Linked DNA regions of Halostagnicola kamekurae. The main gene of each other region encodes a partner of the protein of the gene in region 3 in a complex. Links are inferred from orthologs where the notes say so. Each region holds a gene or a part of one and is shown on either strand. Other genes may lie near its edges. The genes, in order: BM348_RS01655, BM348_RS07420, BM348_RS06575, BM348_RS02210 and rpoB.

Region 1 (3,232 bases), 950 kb from region 3 along the record:
GCTCGACGCTGGCTTTGTTCATGACCAGCGCGTCCTCGATGTTGAACCCCTCGTAGCTCATCACGGCGACGACGAAGTTCTGCGCCGCGGGTCGTTCGTCGAAGCCGATCTGCTCGGTCGTCTGCGTTTTGACCATCGAGAGCTGCGGGTAGTGCAGCAGGTGCTGGCGCGTGTCCGGGCGGATCCGGTAGTTCGCAGAGGGCAGCCCCAGCGACTGCTTGACCATCCCCGCACCCATCGTAATCCGCGGCGAGGCGTTGTGTTCCGGGTACGGAATCATGCCCGCACCGATCCCGAAGATCAGCTGCGGGTCGATCTCGAGGTGCGTGTGGCGTTCGTTGAGATCGTCCTCGTCGACCGCCACGTAGATGTCCTCTTCTTCCTCCGCGTCGATGAACTCGATGTAACCGTGAGCGACGAGGTCCTCGAACTCGAGTTCGTCGTTTCGGAGCGCTTCGATCTCATCGTCGGAAATTCGCGGTTCGCCGTCCTCGACGACCAGCAGCGGCCGTCGAGCCCGTCCGGCGTCGGCGTTGATGATCACTTCGCGCGTGCGCTCTTTGACGGAGACGTTGACCATCTCCGAAACGTCGCCGAGACGTCGCGCTTCGCGGATCTGTTCGGCAAGTTCGTGCGGATCGTCGTGGGTCCCCACCAGCGATCCGTTTACGTACACCTTGGCTTCTCGTTGTTGGCTACTCATTATTGGTTAGTCGTCTGCGGGCGACGTCGTTCGTTCGATGCCTTCGATGCCGGGAATCCCCTCGACTCCCATCGACGCCAGTTCGCGTTTGAGTTCCTGTTCGTCCTCGACGTTCTGGGAGAGCTCCATCGCCTGTGCGAAGTTCTTCACCAGCCCACAGTTCGGCCCCTCCGGCGTCTCCGAGGGGCAGATGCGACCCCACTGGGTCGCGTGCAGGTCCCGCGCCTCGAAGTGGGGCTGCGACCGCGAGAGCGGCGAACGAAGGCGGCGAAGGTGTGACAGAACCCCCATGAAGTCGGTCCGATCGACCAACTGGGAGACCCCCGATCGGCCCCCAACCCAGTTGCCCGTCGCGATCGGGTGCTCGAGCCGTTCCGTGAGCACGTCCGATCGAACCACGGTATTGACCGATAGCTGACGGTTCCGCATGTTGGCCCGCTCGAGCTGGTACTTCACGTCCCGGGCCAGCTTGTTCAGCGCCGTCCGGAACAGGTCCTTCATCAGGTCGCCGCTGACCTTCAGGCGCTTGTTGGCGTAGTGGTCCTTGTCGTCGGATTCGCGCCGGTCGAGCGCGAGTTCGAAACACGCCTCGGCCATCCGACAGAGGTAGTGTGCCTTGTTGATTCGGACGTCTTCCTCCTCGACGCCGTCCTCGTGGAGGTGCGGGAGCAGGTACCGATCGATGACGTAGTTCGCCCGTTTGAGCTGGTAGTTCTTGCCCTGGCCGGAGGCGACGCGTTTCCCGAGCTCTTCGATCGCCTGCTCTTCGGTCTGGACCTCGGCTTCCTCCAGATTCTCGAGCATGTACTTGACGACCTCGGGGTCGTTCGAGACCTTGTGGACGATCTCCTCGTCGGACTCGAGTCCGAGCGCGCGAACGAGCGTGACGAAGTTGATCGATCCCGAAACGGACGGGAACGAGACCTCGAGCAGGCCGTCTCGAGTGCGTTCACACAGCACGAGCGCGCGGTAGCCACGACGCTGGGAGAACGTCTTGGCGACCTGAATCTCGTCGCCGTACTTGGTGTCGTACTCCGCGAGGATCTTGTTCGGCGCGAGGTCCTCGCTGGTCATGAGGACGCGCTCGGAGCCGTTGACGATGAAGTAGCCGCCGGGATCGGCCGGGTCCTCGCCGATGTCGATCAGTTCCTGGTCGGAAAAGCCCGCGATGTTACACTTATCGGAGCCGACCATGACCGGCATCCGGCCGATCTTCGTCTCCGTGGAGTCGACGACCCGCTGGTCGCCCTCTTCGCCCTTGACGATGGACATCTCCATGAACACGGGCGCGGAGTAGGTGATGTTTCGGAGTCGTGCCTCCTGTGGGTACAACAGCTCCTCGGACCCGTCGGCTTCCCGAACGCGGGGTGTGACGACGCGGACGTCGCCGAGTTCGACGTGGACCGGCTCTTCGCCCTCTTTGTCGCCGATGTCGGTTTCGATCGTCTCCTTCTCGTCGACGACGCGTTGCATCCCCCGGTTGAGAAAGGAGTTGAACGAGCGGTAGTGATGTTCTGCGAGTCGTTCCTTCGAGAAGTATTCACGCGAAATGTCTCGTCGTTTAGATCTGTTGAGTTCTGTTGCCATTTATTCCACCACGAGTCGGTAAATGACCGCCTGATCGGTCGTCCGGGAATCCCGAACGATCTTGATTACGTCGCCGATCTCGGCCTCGTCGGGTAGTGCAGGATCGTTGCGTTTGATTTTCGGCAGGTCTGTGCGATCGATGTCGTACTCGTCGAGCACCTCTTCGAGGACCTCCTCCTCGAGGACAGTGTGCTCTGGCACGAGTTCGTGTTGGCTTACGTCTACCATGGGTTGTGCTGGGCTATGGGGAAAGAAGCTGCTGTCACGAGATACTACAGTAACGTATCGGCGGGAGGCAGTTAAGCGTTTCTAAGTCGGACGCAAGCGTAACGCTATCCGGTCGCCCAGACCCGACCGGTGTCGCCGTTCACGCTCTCAAATAGCCCGTTCTCAGTTAAATCCCTTATGGGAAATGTAACATGCGAATTAGGTTCGAGCACCAGACGGGGTCCGGTGACGAGTACCATACGGCGCTCGAGTGAGAATCCTTAAGAGTGCCACCGAGAAAACGGATGTACGGGTTGCCCGGGTGGTGTAGTGGCCCATCATACAACCCTGTCACGGTTGTGACGCGGGTTCAAATCCCGCCTCGGGCGTTTTCTGTCGTTCAATTCCGATCGAGGAGCGGAGCGACGAGTGAGGACTGAACGACAGAAAACCCAAACAGGGATTTGAACCAGAGAGTGAAGCGAACGCAGTGAGTGAAACGACCGTGGTTCAAATCCCGTCTCGGGCGCTTTCTCCACAATTCAAACTCGTGAGCAACCAGGCTGCTGTGTTGCGAGCGTCAGAATTGTAGAAGCGGCATGCGGGATTTGAGCACTGCCAGTCGCGCACAGCGAACGACGTGAGCGAGCACGTCTGGGGTCGGTTCAAATCCCGTCTCGAGCGTCTTCTTCCGCGAACAATCCCGCCTCGAGCGTTTTCGAGACCCCGAATCGA
Region 2 (2,985 bases), 160 kb from region 3 along the record:
GCCGGCGAGAACTACGTCGAAGTCGACGGCGAATCGTGCTGGTTCGAGTGTACGAAAAAGGGCGGCCGCGAAGGAACCGGCGTCGACGTCGTCGAGTGGGCCCGCGAGGTCGAATCTCGCGGCGCGGGCGAGCTGTTCGTGAACTCGATCGACCGGGACGGGACGAAAGACGGCTACGATCTGGCCCTTACCTCGGCCGTCTGCGAGGCCGTCGATACGCCCGTGATCGCCTCGTCGGGCTGTGGCGGTCCCGAACACATGTACGACGTGTTCACGGAAGCTGACGCGGACGCCGGGCTCGCGGCCTCTATCTTCCACTTCGACGAGTATTCCGTCGGCGAAGTCAAAGACTACCTCGCCGAGCGTGACGTGCCGGTTCGACAGTAACCTCCCCGAGCGCTTGCGGGACGCTGATTCGACAGTAACCGCCTCGGGCCCTCGCGAGACGGTAATTTCGTCTTCTCGAAGCGCAGAATCGGCGCGGTGAACAGCCGGAATTCGTCTCGAGTCGAAACACGATGTAATCTCGAGTCGCATTCGCGACCCGTTCTCGAATCTGTTTCGCGATGCGATCGCAAGTCGAATCCCCAATACAGTATCCTTATGCTCGCGCGGCCGACCGCTACTAACAGTGACCTGGCGGTGTGCGTGGTGTGGCAAACCGCACGAATCCGATGATCCGCCCTGTGAGCGATGCGGATACAACTCGTTCAACCGCGCGGACGACGCCGGGGACGAGGCTGGCCGCGGGGACGCCTCCCCGACCTACGTCTGGGCTTGTACGAACTGCGGCCGCGAGCACGTGCGCAACTCGCCGCCCTGCGCTCGCTGTGGTAACCACACGCTCGAGCGAACCGAACAGACGTTCGACGAGAGCGACCGGGATCTCGAGGGTGCGAGCTGGCTCGAGGTCGCAAAGCCCTACTCGCCGGTTATCGCCGTGTTCGTCATCGTCGTCGCGCTGTTCGCCACCGGCATCGTTCCGCTATCAGTAATTCCGGGCATCGGAACCGACGTTCCGGGCGAGGCCACCGAGGCCAATGGCATCGATCTCGAGGAGACGGCGCTGCTGGTACACGACCGGCTCGCAGACGAGCGAGCCGCGGCCGGCGAAACCGAGACCGCCGACGGGACGGGTGGCGGAGCGGGCCTCGAGTACGATCAGGGCCTCGAGGCGTTCGCGACGGCCGAAAATCAGCGCCTCGTCGTGGGCGCGTACACCGACGACGACGGCGGCGACCGGACCGACCCGTCGGAGTTTGATCTCTCCTGTGAGAGCGGCCCCCGCGGAGTCCAGATTCTCGCCCAGGACTCGATCGACGCGTACGATACCGAAGCGGCGCTCGCGGACGACCTCGCGGAGAACCTCCTCGAGGCGTTCGACTCGCGGGGAATCGAGCGGGACGACCACGACGCGGAAGGAATCGACGTCCACGTCGGCCCCGACGGAGCGATACTCGCGGTATACGTCGGCTGCTGATTTGGACCGCCCGAATGCCGACGGACCCGCCACTCTCGAGGCGTGAGTTCTCGGCACAGAGGCCTCTTGGCACAGAACGACCCAACGCAGAAGAGCCTCGAATCGAAATCAGACTGCCGCTTCGAACGCGTTTCGGAACGACGTCGTCTTCTCGCGGACGGTCCCGGCGCTCTCCTCGAGCGCGTCGATGGGGTCGACGCCCGGTTCGGTCTTGATCGTCAGGATCGGGTCAGTCTGTCCGCCGGACTGCTCCGGATTCACGTCGTAGGTCGCCGCGGCGACGTTTTCCTGCTCGAGGAGCGTCCCTTTGAGCACGTTCATGAACGTGTGATCCTCGCCGCCGATCTCGATCGAAAGCTCGGTCTCCGTGCGTTCGGTGACCCGCAGTTCCATACGATTTCATCCGAGCGTCACGTGCTTGTACCTTTCGAAGACGCCGCTCGATCAGCCGCTCGAGCCGTCGCGGCGACGGCGGGACATAAACCCTATACCACTTCGCTCACAGGACAGAGATATGAATCCGATCGGGGCCGTGCTGGCCGTCGTTCTCGCGGCGACGTTCGTCGGCTCGATAGCGGCTCTCAAAAACGTTCACGACCCGGAGCAGCCGTGGGGAGACGTTCTCCGGTCCCGATTTGTCTACGGCGTGCCGTGGGGGACCGTGCTCGTCCTCGCGTTCGTCCTCGCGTTCTACCTCTTCGTTCAGGACGGCATCTCCGAGTTCTCCGATCCGGTGTCGATCCCGTATCGGGCCTATTCGTACTACTACCCGCTCGGAATGCTTTCTGCCTCGTTTGCACACGCGAGCGCCGGACACCTCCTCAGCAACGTCTTCGGTGCTGCGGTCGTCGCCCCGATCGCCGAATACGCGTGGGGACACTACCCGAACGGGCGCGATTCGAGCGAGCACGATTCGAACGGACGTGATTCGAATACACGCGACGACCGGTCTTCGAGGACGCTGTGGAAGACTCCGTGGGTTCGGGCGGTCGTGATCTTTCCGCTTACCGTACTCGCGCTCGGAATCGTCACGAGTCTGTTCGCGCTCGGCCCGGTGATCGGGTTCTCCGGCATCGTCTTCGCGTTCGCCGGGTTCGCTATCGTCCGCTACCCGATCCCAACGGTTCTGGCAGTTCTCGGCGGCCAAACCGTCCTCATGACGACCTACGATGCGCTTTCGACCCCGATCGGTCTCTACGTTCCACAGGCCAGTCCCGCCACGGCGCCGTCGTGGGCGAACGTCGCGATTCAGGGCCACGCGCTCGGATTCTTCGCCGGATTCGTCCTCGCCGCGATACTGTACAGGCGACGCCAGTATCGACCGAACCCGCTTTACCTCTGGATCGCCGTCCTGTTCTTCGCGTTCGAACAGGGCCTCTGGCAGATCTACTGGTACGGCGACCAGAACTCGTTTTACCTGTTTCAGGGCCCCGGAATCGCCATCGTCACCGGACTGGCGCTCATCGTCACCCTCGCGGTCACCGCCCCCAATCGGCCGGCCATTC
Region 3 (3,276 bases):
TTCAAATCCTGCTCCCTGCATCACTTCTCCGCGACTCTCACGTCGAGAGTCGCACCTTTGCAGCATTTGGAGGACACCAATGAGTAGTAAAACCAATCCGAGGCTCAACGATCTTATCGCCGAGCTGAAGTCCGCCTCGCGAAGCGCGGACGCAGACGTCTGGCGTGATATCGCGGACCGTCTCGAGAAACCCCGTCGGAGTCACGCGGAAGTGAACCTGGGGCGCATCGAGCGGTACGCGCGAGAAGAAGAGACCGTCGTCGTTCCCGGCAAGGTGCTGGGTTCGGGCGCACTCCAGAAGAACGTCACCGTCGCCGCCGTCGACTTCTCGTCGTCGGCAGAGACGAAAATCGACCAGGTCGGCGAGCCAGTACCGCTCGAGCAAGTGCTCGAAGAGAACCCAGAAGGAAGCGACGTCCGGGTGATCGCATGAGCTACGCAGAGTTCGATGCGGACGTCGTCGTCGACGCTCGAGACTGCATCCTCGGTCGCGTGGCCAGCCAGGTCGCACAGCGCGCACTGGACGGCGAGACGGTCGCCGTGGTCAACGCCGAAGATGCGGTCATCACCGGCGACAGAGACGACGTTATCGACACCTACCGGACGCGAACGCAGCTCAGTTCCGATCAGGGGCCGGCATACCCACGCCGTCCCGACATGATTTTCAAGCGGTCCATCCGCGGGATGTTGCCGCACAAGAAACCACGCGGCCGCGAGGCGTTCGAAGGCGTCCGCGTCTACGTCGGCAACCCCTACGAGAACGACGACGACCGCGAGGCCGAGATCCTCGAGGACACGTCGCTCGATCGGCTCTCGAACATCCGTTTCGTTCACCTTCACGAAGTCGCAGAACAGTTAGGTGCTAACGTCACATGGTAACGAACACAAGTGGTAAGAAGAAGACCGCGGTCGCTCGGGCGACCGTTCAAGACGGCGAAGGTCGCGTCAGAATCAACTCCCAGCCGGTCGAGCTGGTCGAGCCGGAGATGTCCCGGCTCAAGATGCTCGAACCGTTCCGCATCGCCGGCGACGACCTCCGGGACGGAGTCGATATCGACGTTCGCGTCGAGGGTGGCGGCATCAGCGGGCAGGCAGACGCCGTCCGAACCGCCATCGCTCGCGGGATCGTCCAGCACGCAAACGACGCCGAACTCCGAGACGCCTACATGGAGTTCGATCGGTCGTTGCTCGTCAACGACGTTCGCCAGTCCGAACCCAAAAAGTGGGGCGGCCCGGGCGCTCGGGCGCGCTACCAGAAGTCCTACCGCTAAGGTGATTCAGATATGATGGTACCGGTCCGGTGTTTCACGTGTGGTAACGTCGTCGCCGAACACTGGGAAGAATTCGACGAACGAGCGAACGAGGGAGACGAGGATCCGGAAGCAGTGCTCGACGAACTCGGTGTCGAGCGCTACTGCTGTCGGCGCATGCTCGTCTCACACCGCGACCTCGTCGACGTCGTCTCACCATACCAGTAATGCAACAGCAACACCACAACCGATACGAGAAGGCACGAATTCTCGGCGCTCGAGCACTGCAGGTGTCGTATGGAGCGCCCGTTCTGATCGACACCGACCAGACCGAGCCGATTCTCGTCGCCGCCGAAGAGTACGACGCCGACGCACTGCCGTTTACGGTCAAACGAGGGAAGCAATGACGCTCATCACCGACGTTCGCCTCCGACGGATCCTCGACTCGCGGGGGAACCCGACCGTCGAGGCCGACGTGCTGACCGAAAGCGGCGGGTTCGGTCGCGCCGCAGCTCCATCGGGGGCAAGTACGGGCGAGTACGAAGCGATCGAGCGCCCGGCCAGCGAGGCGATCGCTGCGGCGCGCGAACACGCCGTGCCGCGACTCGTCGGTGAGGTCTACGCGGGGAACCAGCGCGAAGTCGACGGCGCGCTCCGCGCGGCCGACGGAACGGACGACTTCTCGAAGATCGGTGCGAACAGCGCCGTCGCCATCTCGATGGCCGCGGCGAAAGCGGGGGCCGACGTGCTCGGCGCGCCGCTGTTCCAGCATCTCGGCGGGACCTTTCGGGGCCGGGACTTCCCGACGCCGCTCGGGAACGTCGTCGGCGGCGGCGAACACGCCGCCGACGCGACCGACATCCAGGAGTTCCTCTCCGCACCCGTCGGCGCGCCGAGCGTCGCCGACGCCGTCTTCGCGAACGCGGCCGTCCACGCGAAGGTATCGGACCTGCTGGCGGAACGCGGCGTCGCCTGCGGCAAGGGCGACGAGGGCGCGTGGGCACCGTCGATCGACGACGACGAGGCGTTCGAACTCGTCGACGAGGCCGTCTCTGCCGTCTCCGAGGAAGTCGGCTTCGAGATCGGTTTCGGACTCGACGTCGCCGCCGCGGAGATGTACGACGACGAAGCCGGCGTCTACGAGTACAGCGATACGACCTGTACGACCGACGAGCAGATCGAGTACATCGCGACGCTCGTCGACGAATACGATCTCGTCTACGTCGAGGATCCGCTCGACGAGAACGACTACGGGGCGTTCGCCGAGCTGACCGACAGGGTCGGAGACAAGACGCTCGTCTGCGGTGACGATCTGTTCGTCACCAACACCGAGCGACTCGCCACCGGCATCGACCGCGGCGCGGCAAACAGCATCCTGATCAAGCCGAACCAGATCGGGACGCTCACCGACGCCTTCGACGCGATCGAACTCGCGACCGAGCACGGCTACGATTCGGTCGTTTCCCACCGGTCGGGCGAGACCGAAGACGCGACGATTGCACACCTCGCCGTCGCGACCGACGCCCCGTTCATCAAGACGGGTGCCGTCGGCGGCGAGCGAACCGCAAAGTTAAACGAGCTTATCAGAATCGCAGACGACGCGACATGACTGACAACGACGCACAACAGGAAGGGCTCGACGCCGCCGAGGAGGAGATCGACGAGGAGCCGGCCGAAGGGGCCGGTCCCGCCGCCGATCCCGCCGACGACGTCGAGCCAGCAGACGAACAGTCCGCCGACGCCGACGAACCGGCCGAGGCCGAACCAGACGAGGACGCGGGACCGACCCTCGACGACGACGTGATGTCCGACGAGGAAGCGGACCTGCTCATCCCCGTCGAGGACTACCTCGGTGCCGGTGTCCATATCGGTACCCAGCAAAAGACCGCGGACATGGAGCGGTTCATCCACCGCGTCCGGACCGACGGCCTGTACGTCCTCGACGTCTCGAAGACCGACGGCCGCATTCGGACGGCCGCGGACTTCCTCTCGAACTACGACGCCGAGCAGATCCTGGTCACCTCGA
Region 4 (3,165 bases), 840 kb from region 3 along the record:
AAGCGTCTCGAACCCTCGAGCGCGGGCCGTCGCAGCCGGCGACCATCTTCGCCTCGAACGTCTCGGTTCCGTCGGGGCCCGAGACGTCGACCTCGACGGAATCGGTCGACTCGCGAACGGCGGTCACGGTGTGTTCGTCCCGAACGTCCGCGCCCGCGTCCCGGGCGAGGTCCGCGAGGTGGCGATCCAACCCCACCCGGTCGATCACGTTCGAAACGACCTCGTCCTTGTAGAACGGGTAGGCGTCGCTGCCCGGTCCACCCACGTGAAATCGAGCGCCGCGAACCTCGTTCTGTAGGAGGTCCTCGCGAGCATCCGCGCCGGTGAACTCCCAGAGGTCGGTGCTGACGTGTCCCGAGCAGGCCAGCGGCTCGCCGATCGATCCCTTCTCGAGTGCGAGCACGTCGTGGCCGTTCTCGGCCGCCCGACGGGCGAACCTCGCCCCCGGCGGGCCGACGCCGACGACGACGAAATCGTACATACACGTCACGTTCGCGCGGTCGAGTAAATAGTTTCTCGAGTCTCTCGGCTCGTCCGATCCAGTTCGGTATCTGAAAAGGGCCTCAGGCGTCCGAGAGCAACTCCCAGATGGCGTCGCCGTCGCCCTCGAAGCGCTCGAGGAGAGCGCGGACCTGCTTTCGAATCTCGTCGTCGACCCGAACGTGAACCATCCCCTCGTCGGGTTGGCCGTAGACGATGCTCGCGCCGTCCGGCGCTGCGACGATCGCCGGGAGCGCGGCGAGGTCCTCCTCGCCGTCTACGAGTATCGTGGTCGGTTCGTCGGCGGCCATCGCGGTCAGGAGCGTCTCGACGAGGTCCTCGGTGATCTGCCCCGGCGGGTTCTCGACCTCGAGGCTCACGCCCTCGGTGACGGCCTGTTCTATCTCCTCGTCGACCGCGCTGCGTTTGGTTCGGCCGTCGACCAGCGAGACGTCCGGCTGGCGGCCGGCCTGCAGCAGGTGATAGGTAACGACGTCGCCGATGGCGATCAACGGGCCGGAAACCGACGACAGCAAGATGTCGGCGTCGGTCTCGATCGGTCCGAAGGGGTCTTTGAGGTCGCCTCGAGCCTCGACGGGAAGCGAAAGTGAAGCCTGGGCATCGCTGCTCGAGTCGGTAGTGCTCGGAGGAACGGATTCGGTTTCGTCGGCGCTCTCCGCGTCAGTTCGGTCTCGCTCTGCATCGTCGGGGTCGGGATCGCCAGGAGTCACGGGACGAACGGATCACCGGACTTTGAGCGCGTACGCGCCGGGTTCGGTGACCTGCATCTCCGTTGCGATCTGACTTTCCTGAGGGTGGGCGATGACGACGTAACCGGCCCAGTCCTCGGTCAGCGACGACGAGGCGCAGCTTTCGCAGGTCTCGGCGTCGGCGTCGTTGACCCGGTGGCACTCGCGACAGACGAGACGGTTCGACGCCATCGTCACTCACCCGCCGCGGCTTCTTCGCGTTGCTCTCGGTCTTCCTGCAGCCAGCCGTGTTTCCCGAGGCCGGGCTGTTTGGCGGTCAGGCCAATCTTCGAGTCCCGCGGATTGCGCTCGTCGATGCTCTTGGTGACGATGCGCGCGCGGACGGCGTCGTCGACGCCGAGCGTGCGATTCGATTCGTTCGACGCGAGTTGCTGATTCTCGGCGTCGAACGCGAGGTACTCGTCGCTGATCTGCGAGACGTGGAGCAGTCCGTCGACGGGGCCGATGCCGATGAAGGCACCGAACTCGACGACCTCGACGACGGTGCCGTCGACGACTTCCTGCATCTGCGGGTCGAACGTGATCGCGTCGAACTCGGCTTCGTAGTAGACGCCGGGTTCGTTCGGCAAAACGGTCCCCTCGCCGATATCGTGAACCTCGGTGACGGAGACGACGCTGCCGACTTCCTCGTCCATTCGTCCCTCCAGTTTGTCCTGGAGCAGTCGCTTGACGAGCTGGGGCGAAACGTCGCCCAGCTCTGCTGGCGGTACTTCGACGGTGTCAGTTAATCTAGCCCGTTTGTACATCTATGGTTGAGTTACTGCCAACTTGTTTCTCCCGCGTAATGCAATTACCGGTCTCCGCGCTTCGAGGACCCGGTCGCGTAGCGGGCGGTCGTTCGTGACGACGTAGTCGACTGCACCCTCGCGGGCGAGTTCGACCAGCGCGTCGTCTGCGTACGATTCCTCGGTGTCGACCACGAGACAGCGGTCGGTCGCTAAGTCGTGGCCGACGGACGCCGCGGTGCCCTCCGTGCCGCCTTTCTCGCCGAGACGGCGAAGTTCCTCGACAACCGACTGGGGCGTCGTTGGCTCGAACTCCCCCAGGAGTCTGTCGAGTTCGTCGAACAGTCGCACGTCGAGTTCGACCGGCATCATCAGCGCACTCGTATCGAGAGCGACCCGCGAGGCCATCGGAGATTACTCCGTCAACGTTCCGAGGCCGATCAGCCGCCAGCGCGCACCGATCCGGCGGTTGATCGCGATTTTCGCGCCCGGATCGGCACAGACCGGCCGCTTGAGTTTGACCTCGCACTCGCCCTCGCGCGCGCTCGTGACCGCGCCGACGGTCGTCGACGTGCCGACGGTCATCATGAGCGGCTCGCCCGTGCTGATCTCCTCGACGGTCTCGCCGCCGTCGACGCCGACGACGCGCTCGAGCAGGTCGACGTCCATCGTGAACTGCTCCCACGTCGGCGGTAGCGAGCCGGGCGGACCGGCCATCTGGCCCGCCAGCGCGTCGCCTTTCGTCAGCGACGGATCGAGTCCCGTTCCGACGCCGAGCAGGCCGCCGGGCGTGACGGTGTCGACGTCTTCGCCGCCGGCCTGCAGCGACCGGATCGTCGTCTCGATCGGGACGTACTCGCTCTGGCCGCCCTCTTCGACCTCGCGGCCGGGTTTGACCTCAAGTTCGTCCTCGACCTCGAGTTCGCCGGCGACGAGACTGCCGCCGAGGACGCCCCCGGTGAGGTCTTCGAACGTCGTTCCCGGCTTGTTGATGTCGAAACTGCGTGCGACGTGGAGTCGCGCGTCGGTGTCGGGGTCGCGCTCGGGGGTCGGAATCTCCTCCTCGATTGCGCTGATGAGCAGATCCATGTTCACGTCCTGTCCCGCGCTGACGGGGACGACGGGGGCGTCTTCGGCGACGGTCCCCTCGACGAACTCCTGAATCTGTTCGTAGTTCGAGCGTGCGGTCT
Region 5 (2,879 bases), 950 kb from region 3 along the record:
CGATCGACGCCTTCCTCCTCGTCGCCCTGCATCGCGCCGGCGATGCGCTGGGAGAACTCGCTGGTGAGAACCTGCTGGACCTCGTAGTAGGTCGTCGGTTTCTCGTGGTCGATGTCGTACTGGATTTCGCCGCAATGTGGACACCGATCCTTCTTTCGCGCCTGCCGAATCGCCGCCTTGGTGACGTCGTTCAGGTCGCGGCCGAGTTTCCGCGACTCGGTGATGTCGTCGCGGAACTCGTCGCGTTCGTCCTCGGTCAACAGGAGCTTCGAACACTCCCGGCAGGTGCCCCGAAGGAGGCGTCGGATGAGTTTCGTAAAGCCGACGTGGATGACCGGTGCGGCCAGTTCGATGTGGCCGAAGTGGCCGTTACAGGACCCGGAGTGTTTCCCGCAGGTCTTGCACTCGAGACCGGGGTCGATGACGCCCAGTCGCGGGTCCATCAGCCCCATGTCGATGGGGAACCCGTCGTCGTCGTAGGTGTCCGCGGTGATGATCTTCGTCGCGCTCATCTCCCGATACTCCTCGGGCTCCATGAGCCCGAAGTTTATCGATCCGATGTCTTTTGGTGTGCTGTCTTGCATGTTAGACGGCGTCTACTAGTTCCAGTCGTGGTGCGATACCCAGCGCCTTCATCTCGTCTAGGAGGAGCTTGAACGCGTAGCTCATCTCGATCTCGTGGATGTCGGTCTCCTCGTCGCAGTTCGGGCAGTAGACCCGACGCTGCTCGACGTTCTCGACCGCGCTCATCCCACACTGTCCACAGACGTTGATGAACTCGCGGTCGGACTCGTCGAGCAGTCGCTCCTTGAGCGTCATGGCCGCGCCGTGGCCGATGAAGACGTCCCGCTCCATCTCCCCGATACGGAGTCCGCCCTCGCGGGCGCGACCCTCGGTCGGCTGTCGAGTGAGAACCTGCACCGGCCCGCGAGAGCGGGCGTGCAGTTTGTTCGAGACCATGTGGTAGAGCTTCTGGTAGAAGATGATACCGACGAAAATCTCGGCCTCAATCTTCTCGCCCGTGACGCCCGAATACATCGTTTCCTTGCCCGACGAATCGAAGCCGGACTCCTCGAGTCCGCCTCGAAGCTCGTCTTCGTCCTCACCGAGGAACGGCGTCCCGTCGACGCGACGGCCCTCCATCGCGCCGAGTTTGCCGCCGATCATCTCGAGGATGTGTCCGACGGTCATCCGCGAAGGCAGCGCGTGCGGGTTGATCACGAGGTCGGGGACGACGCCCGCTTCGGTGAAGGGCATGTCCTCCTGCGGTGCGAGGTGGCCGACGACTCCCTTCTGGCCGTGGCGGCTGGCGAACTTGTCCCCGAGTTCGGGGATCCGCTCGTCGCGCACTGAGACCTTTGAGAGTTTCGAGCCGTCCTCGCCTTCCATCAGCGTGACCGTGTCGACGACGCCGCTCTCACCCGAGCGCATCGTGACCGACGTTTCGCGGCGTTTCTGCGGCGAGAGACCGCCCATGTCGTCGGGCTCCTCGAGGAAGCGCGGCGGGCTCGTCTTCCCGAGCAGGACGCTGTTTTCGTCCACGTCCGTTTCGGGGTTGACCAGTCCGTCCTCGTCGAGATGCGTGTAAGCTTCCTCGCCGCGAGCACCGCGGACGTCCTGGGATGGAATCTCGAAGCGATCCTCCTGTCCGCCGGGGTAGCGCCGTTCCTCGCCCTCGTAGGTCCGGAAGAAATGTGAGCGGGCGAGCGCGCGCTCGACGCTGGCTTTGTTCATGACCAGCGCGTCCTCGATGTTGAACCCCTCGTAGCTCATCACGGCGACGACGAAGTTCTGCGCCGCGGGTCGTTCGTCGAAGCCGATCTGCTCGGTCGTCTGCGTTTTGACCATCGAGAGCTGCGGGTAGTGCAGCAGGTGCTGGCGCGTGTCCGGGCGGATCCGGTAGTTCGCAGAGGGCAGCCCCAGCGACTGCTTGACCATCCCCGCACCCATCGTAATCCGCGGCGAGGCGTTGTGTTCCGGGTACGGAATCATGCCCGCACCGATCCCGAAGATCAGCTGCGGGTCGATCTCGAGGTGCGTGTGGCGTTCGTTGAGATCGTCCTCGTCGACCGCCACGTAGATGTCCTCTTCTTCCTCCGCGTCGATGAACTCGATGTAACCGTGAGCGACGAGGTCCTCGAACTCGAGTTCGTCGTTTCGGAGCGCTTCGATCTCATCGTCGGAAATTCGCGGTTCGCCGTCCTCGACGACCAGCAGCGGCCGTCGAGCCCGTCCGGCGTCGGCGTTGATGATCACTTCGCGCGTGCGCTCTTTGACGGAGACGTTGACCATCTCCGAAACGTCGCCGAGACGTCGCGCTTCGCGGATCTGTTCGGCAAGTTCGTGCGGATCGTCGTGGGTCCCCACCAGCGATCCGTTTACGTACACCTTGGCTTCTCGTTGTTGGCTACTCATTATTGGTTAGTCGTCTGCGGGCGACGTCGTTCGTTCGATGCCTTCGATGCCGGGAATCCCCTCGACTCCCATCGACGCCAGTTCGCGTTTGAGTTCCTGTTCGTCCTCGACGTTCTGGGAGAGCTCCATCGCCTGTGCGAAGTTCTTCACCAGCCCACAGTTCGGCCCCTCCGGCGTCTCCGAGGGGCAGATGCGACCCCACTGGGTCGCGTGCAGGTCCCGCGCCTCGAAGTGGGGCTGCGACCGCGAGAGCGGCGAACGAAGGCGGCGAAGGTGTGACAGAACCCCCATGAAGTCGGTCCGATCGACCAACTGGGAGACCCCCGATCGGCCCCCAACCCAGTTGCCCGTCGCGATCGGGTGCTCGAGCCGTTCCGTGAGCACGTCCGATCGAACCACGGTATTGACCGATAGCTGACGGTTCCGCATGTTGGCCCGCTCGAGCTGGTACTTCACGTCCCGGG

What was found.
Region 1: BM348_RS06575 (region 3) and BM348_RS01655 share a complex: the UniProt entries of both Methanocaldococcus jannaschii proteins name them as parts of the RNA polymerase complex. The link is inferred for Halostagnicola kamekurae from one-to-one orthologs.
Region 2: BM348_RS06575 (region 3) and BM348_RS07420 share a complex: the UniProt entries of both Methanocaldococcus jannaschii proteins name them as parts of the RNA polymerase complex. The link is inferred for Halostagnicola kamekurae from one-to-one orthologs.
Region 4: BM348_RS06575 (region 3) and BM348_RS02210 share a complex: the UniProt entries of both Methanocaldococcus jannaschii proteins name them as parts of the RNA polymerase complex. The link is inferred for Halostagnicola kamekurae from one-to-one orthologs.
Region 5: BM348_RS06575 (region 3) and rpoB share a complex: the UniProt entries of both Methanocaldococcus jannaschii proteins name them as parts of the RNA polymerase complex. The link is inferred for Halostagnicola kamekurae from one-to-one orthologs.

Annotation. Positions count from the first base shown.
Region 1 is NZ_FOZS01000001.1:329,649-332,880, reverse strand. What follows is about bases 1-2,955. They hold BM348_RS01655 (DNA-directed RNA polymerase subunit B''), read right to left. Parts: upstream 2,291-2,955; coding sequence 710-2,290; downstream 1-709. Other genes in these bases: BM348_RS01650 (DNA-directed RNA polymerase subunit H), read right to left, coding at 2,291-2,518; rpoB (DNA-directed RNA polymerase subunit B), read right to left, coding at 1-703. Outside these bases: BM348_RS21045 (hypothetical protein), read right to left, coding at 3,163-3,232. UniProt on the Methanocaldococcus jannaschii protein: DNA-dependent RNA polymerase (RNAP) catalyzes the transcription of DNA into RNA using the four ribonucleoside triphosphates as substrates. The Rpo2 subunit (Rpo2N and Rpo2C in this organism) is implicated in DNA promoter recognition and in nucleotide binding.
Region 2 is NZ_FOZS01000001.1:1,439,558-1,442,542, forward strand. Bases 232-2,939 are described here. They hold BM348_RS07420 (DNA-directed RNA polymerase subunit L), read right to left. Parts: upstream 1,874-2,939; coding sequence 1,589-1,873; downstream 232-1,588. Other genes in these bases: hisF (imidazole glycerol phosphate synthase subunit HisF), read left to right, coding at 232-387; BM348_RS07415 (hypothetical protein), read left to right, coding at 632-1,480; BM348_RS07425 (rhomboid family intramembrane serine protease), read left to right, coding at 1,995-2,939. Also shown: more of hisF, read left to right, coding at 1-231; more of BM348_RS07425, read left to right, coding at 2,940-2,985. UniProt on the Methanocaldococcus jannaschii protein: DNA-dependent RNA polymerase (RNAP) catalyzes the transcription of DNA into RNA using the four ribonucleoside triphosphates as substrates.
Region 3 is NZ_FOZS01000001.1:1,280,229-1,283,504, reverse strand. The notes cover bases 69-3,067. They hold BM348_RS06575 (DNA-directed RNA polymerase subunit K), read left to right. Parts: upstream 69-1,477; coding sequence 1,478-1,657; downstream 1,658-3,067. Other genes in these bases: rpsB (30S ribosomal protein S2), read left to right, coding at 2,856-3,067; eno (phosphopyruvate hydratase), read left to right, coding at 1,654-2,859; BM348_RS06580 (DNA-directed RNA polymerase subunit N), read left to right, coding at 1,284-1,478; BM348_RS06585 (30S ribosomal protein S9), read left to right, coding at 873-1,271; BM348_RS06590 (50S ribosomal protein L13), read left to right, coding at 430-879. Also shown: more of rpsB, read left to right, coding at 3,068-3,276. UniProt on the Methanocaldococcus jannaschii protein: DNA-dependent RNA polymerase (RNAP) catalyzes the transcription of DNA into RNA using the four ribonucleoside triphosphates as substrates.
Region 4 is NZ_FOZS01000001.1:439,644-442,808, reverse strand. Bases 211-3,098 are described here. They hold BM348_RS02210 (DNA-directed RNA polymerase), read right to left. Parts: upstream 1,997-3,098; coding sequence 1,424-1,996; downstream 211-1,423. Other genes in these bases: BM348_RS02200 (translation initiation factor IF-2 subunit gamma), read right to left, coding at 2,390-3,098; BM348_RS02205 (PIN domain-containing protein), read right to left, coding at 1,997-2,383; spt4 (transcription elongation factor subunit Spt4), read right to left, coding at 1,224-1,421; BM348_RS02220 (GTP-dependent dephospho-CoA kinase family protein), read right to left, coding at 564-1,211; BM348_RS02225 (geranylgeranyl reductase family protein), read right to left, coding at 211-481. Outside these bases: more of BM348_RS02225, read right to left, coding at 1-210; more of BM348_RS02200, read right to left, coding at 3,099-3,165. UniProt on the Methanocaldococcus jannaschii protein: DNA-dependent RNA polymerase (RNAP) catalyzes the transcription of DNA into RNA using the four ribonucleoside triphosphates as substrates.
Region 5 is NZ_FOZS01000001.1:331,714-334,592, reverse strand. It holds rpoB (DNA-directed RNA polymerase subunit B), read right to left. Parts: upstream 2,416-2,879; coding sequence 586-2,415; downstream 1-585. Other genes in the region: BM348_RS01655 (DNA-directed RNA polymerase subunit B''), read right to left, coding at 2,422-2,879; BM348_RS01665 (DNA-directed RNA polymerase subunit A'), read right to left, coding at 1-584. UniProt on the Methanocaldococcus jannaschii protein: DNA-dependent RNA polymerase (RNAP) catalyzes the transcription of DNA into RNA using the four ribonucleoside triphosphates as substrates. The Rpo2 subunit (Rpo2N and Rpo2C in this organism) is implicated in DNA promoter recognition and in nucleotide binding.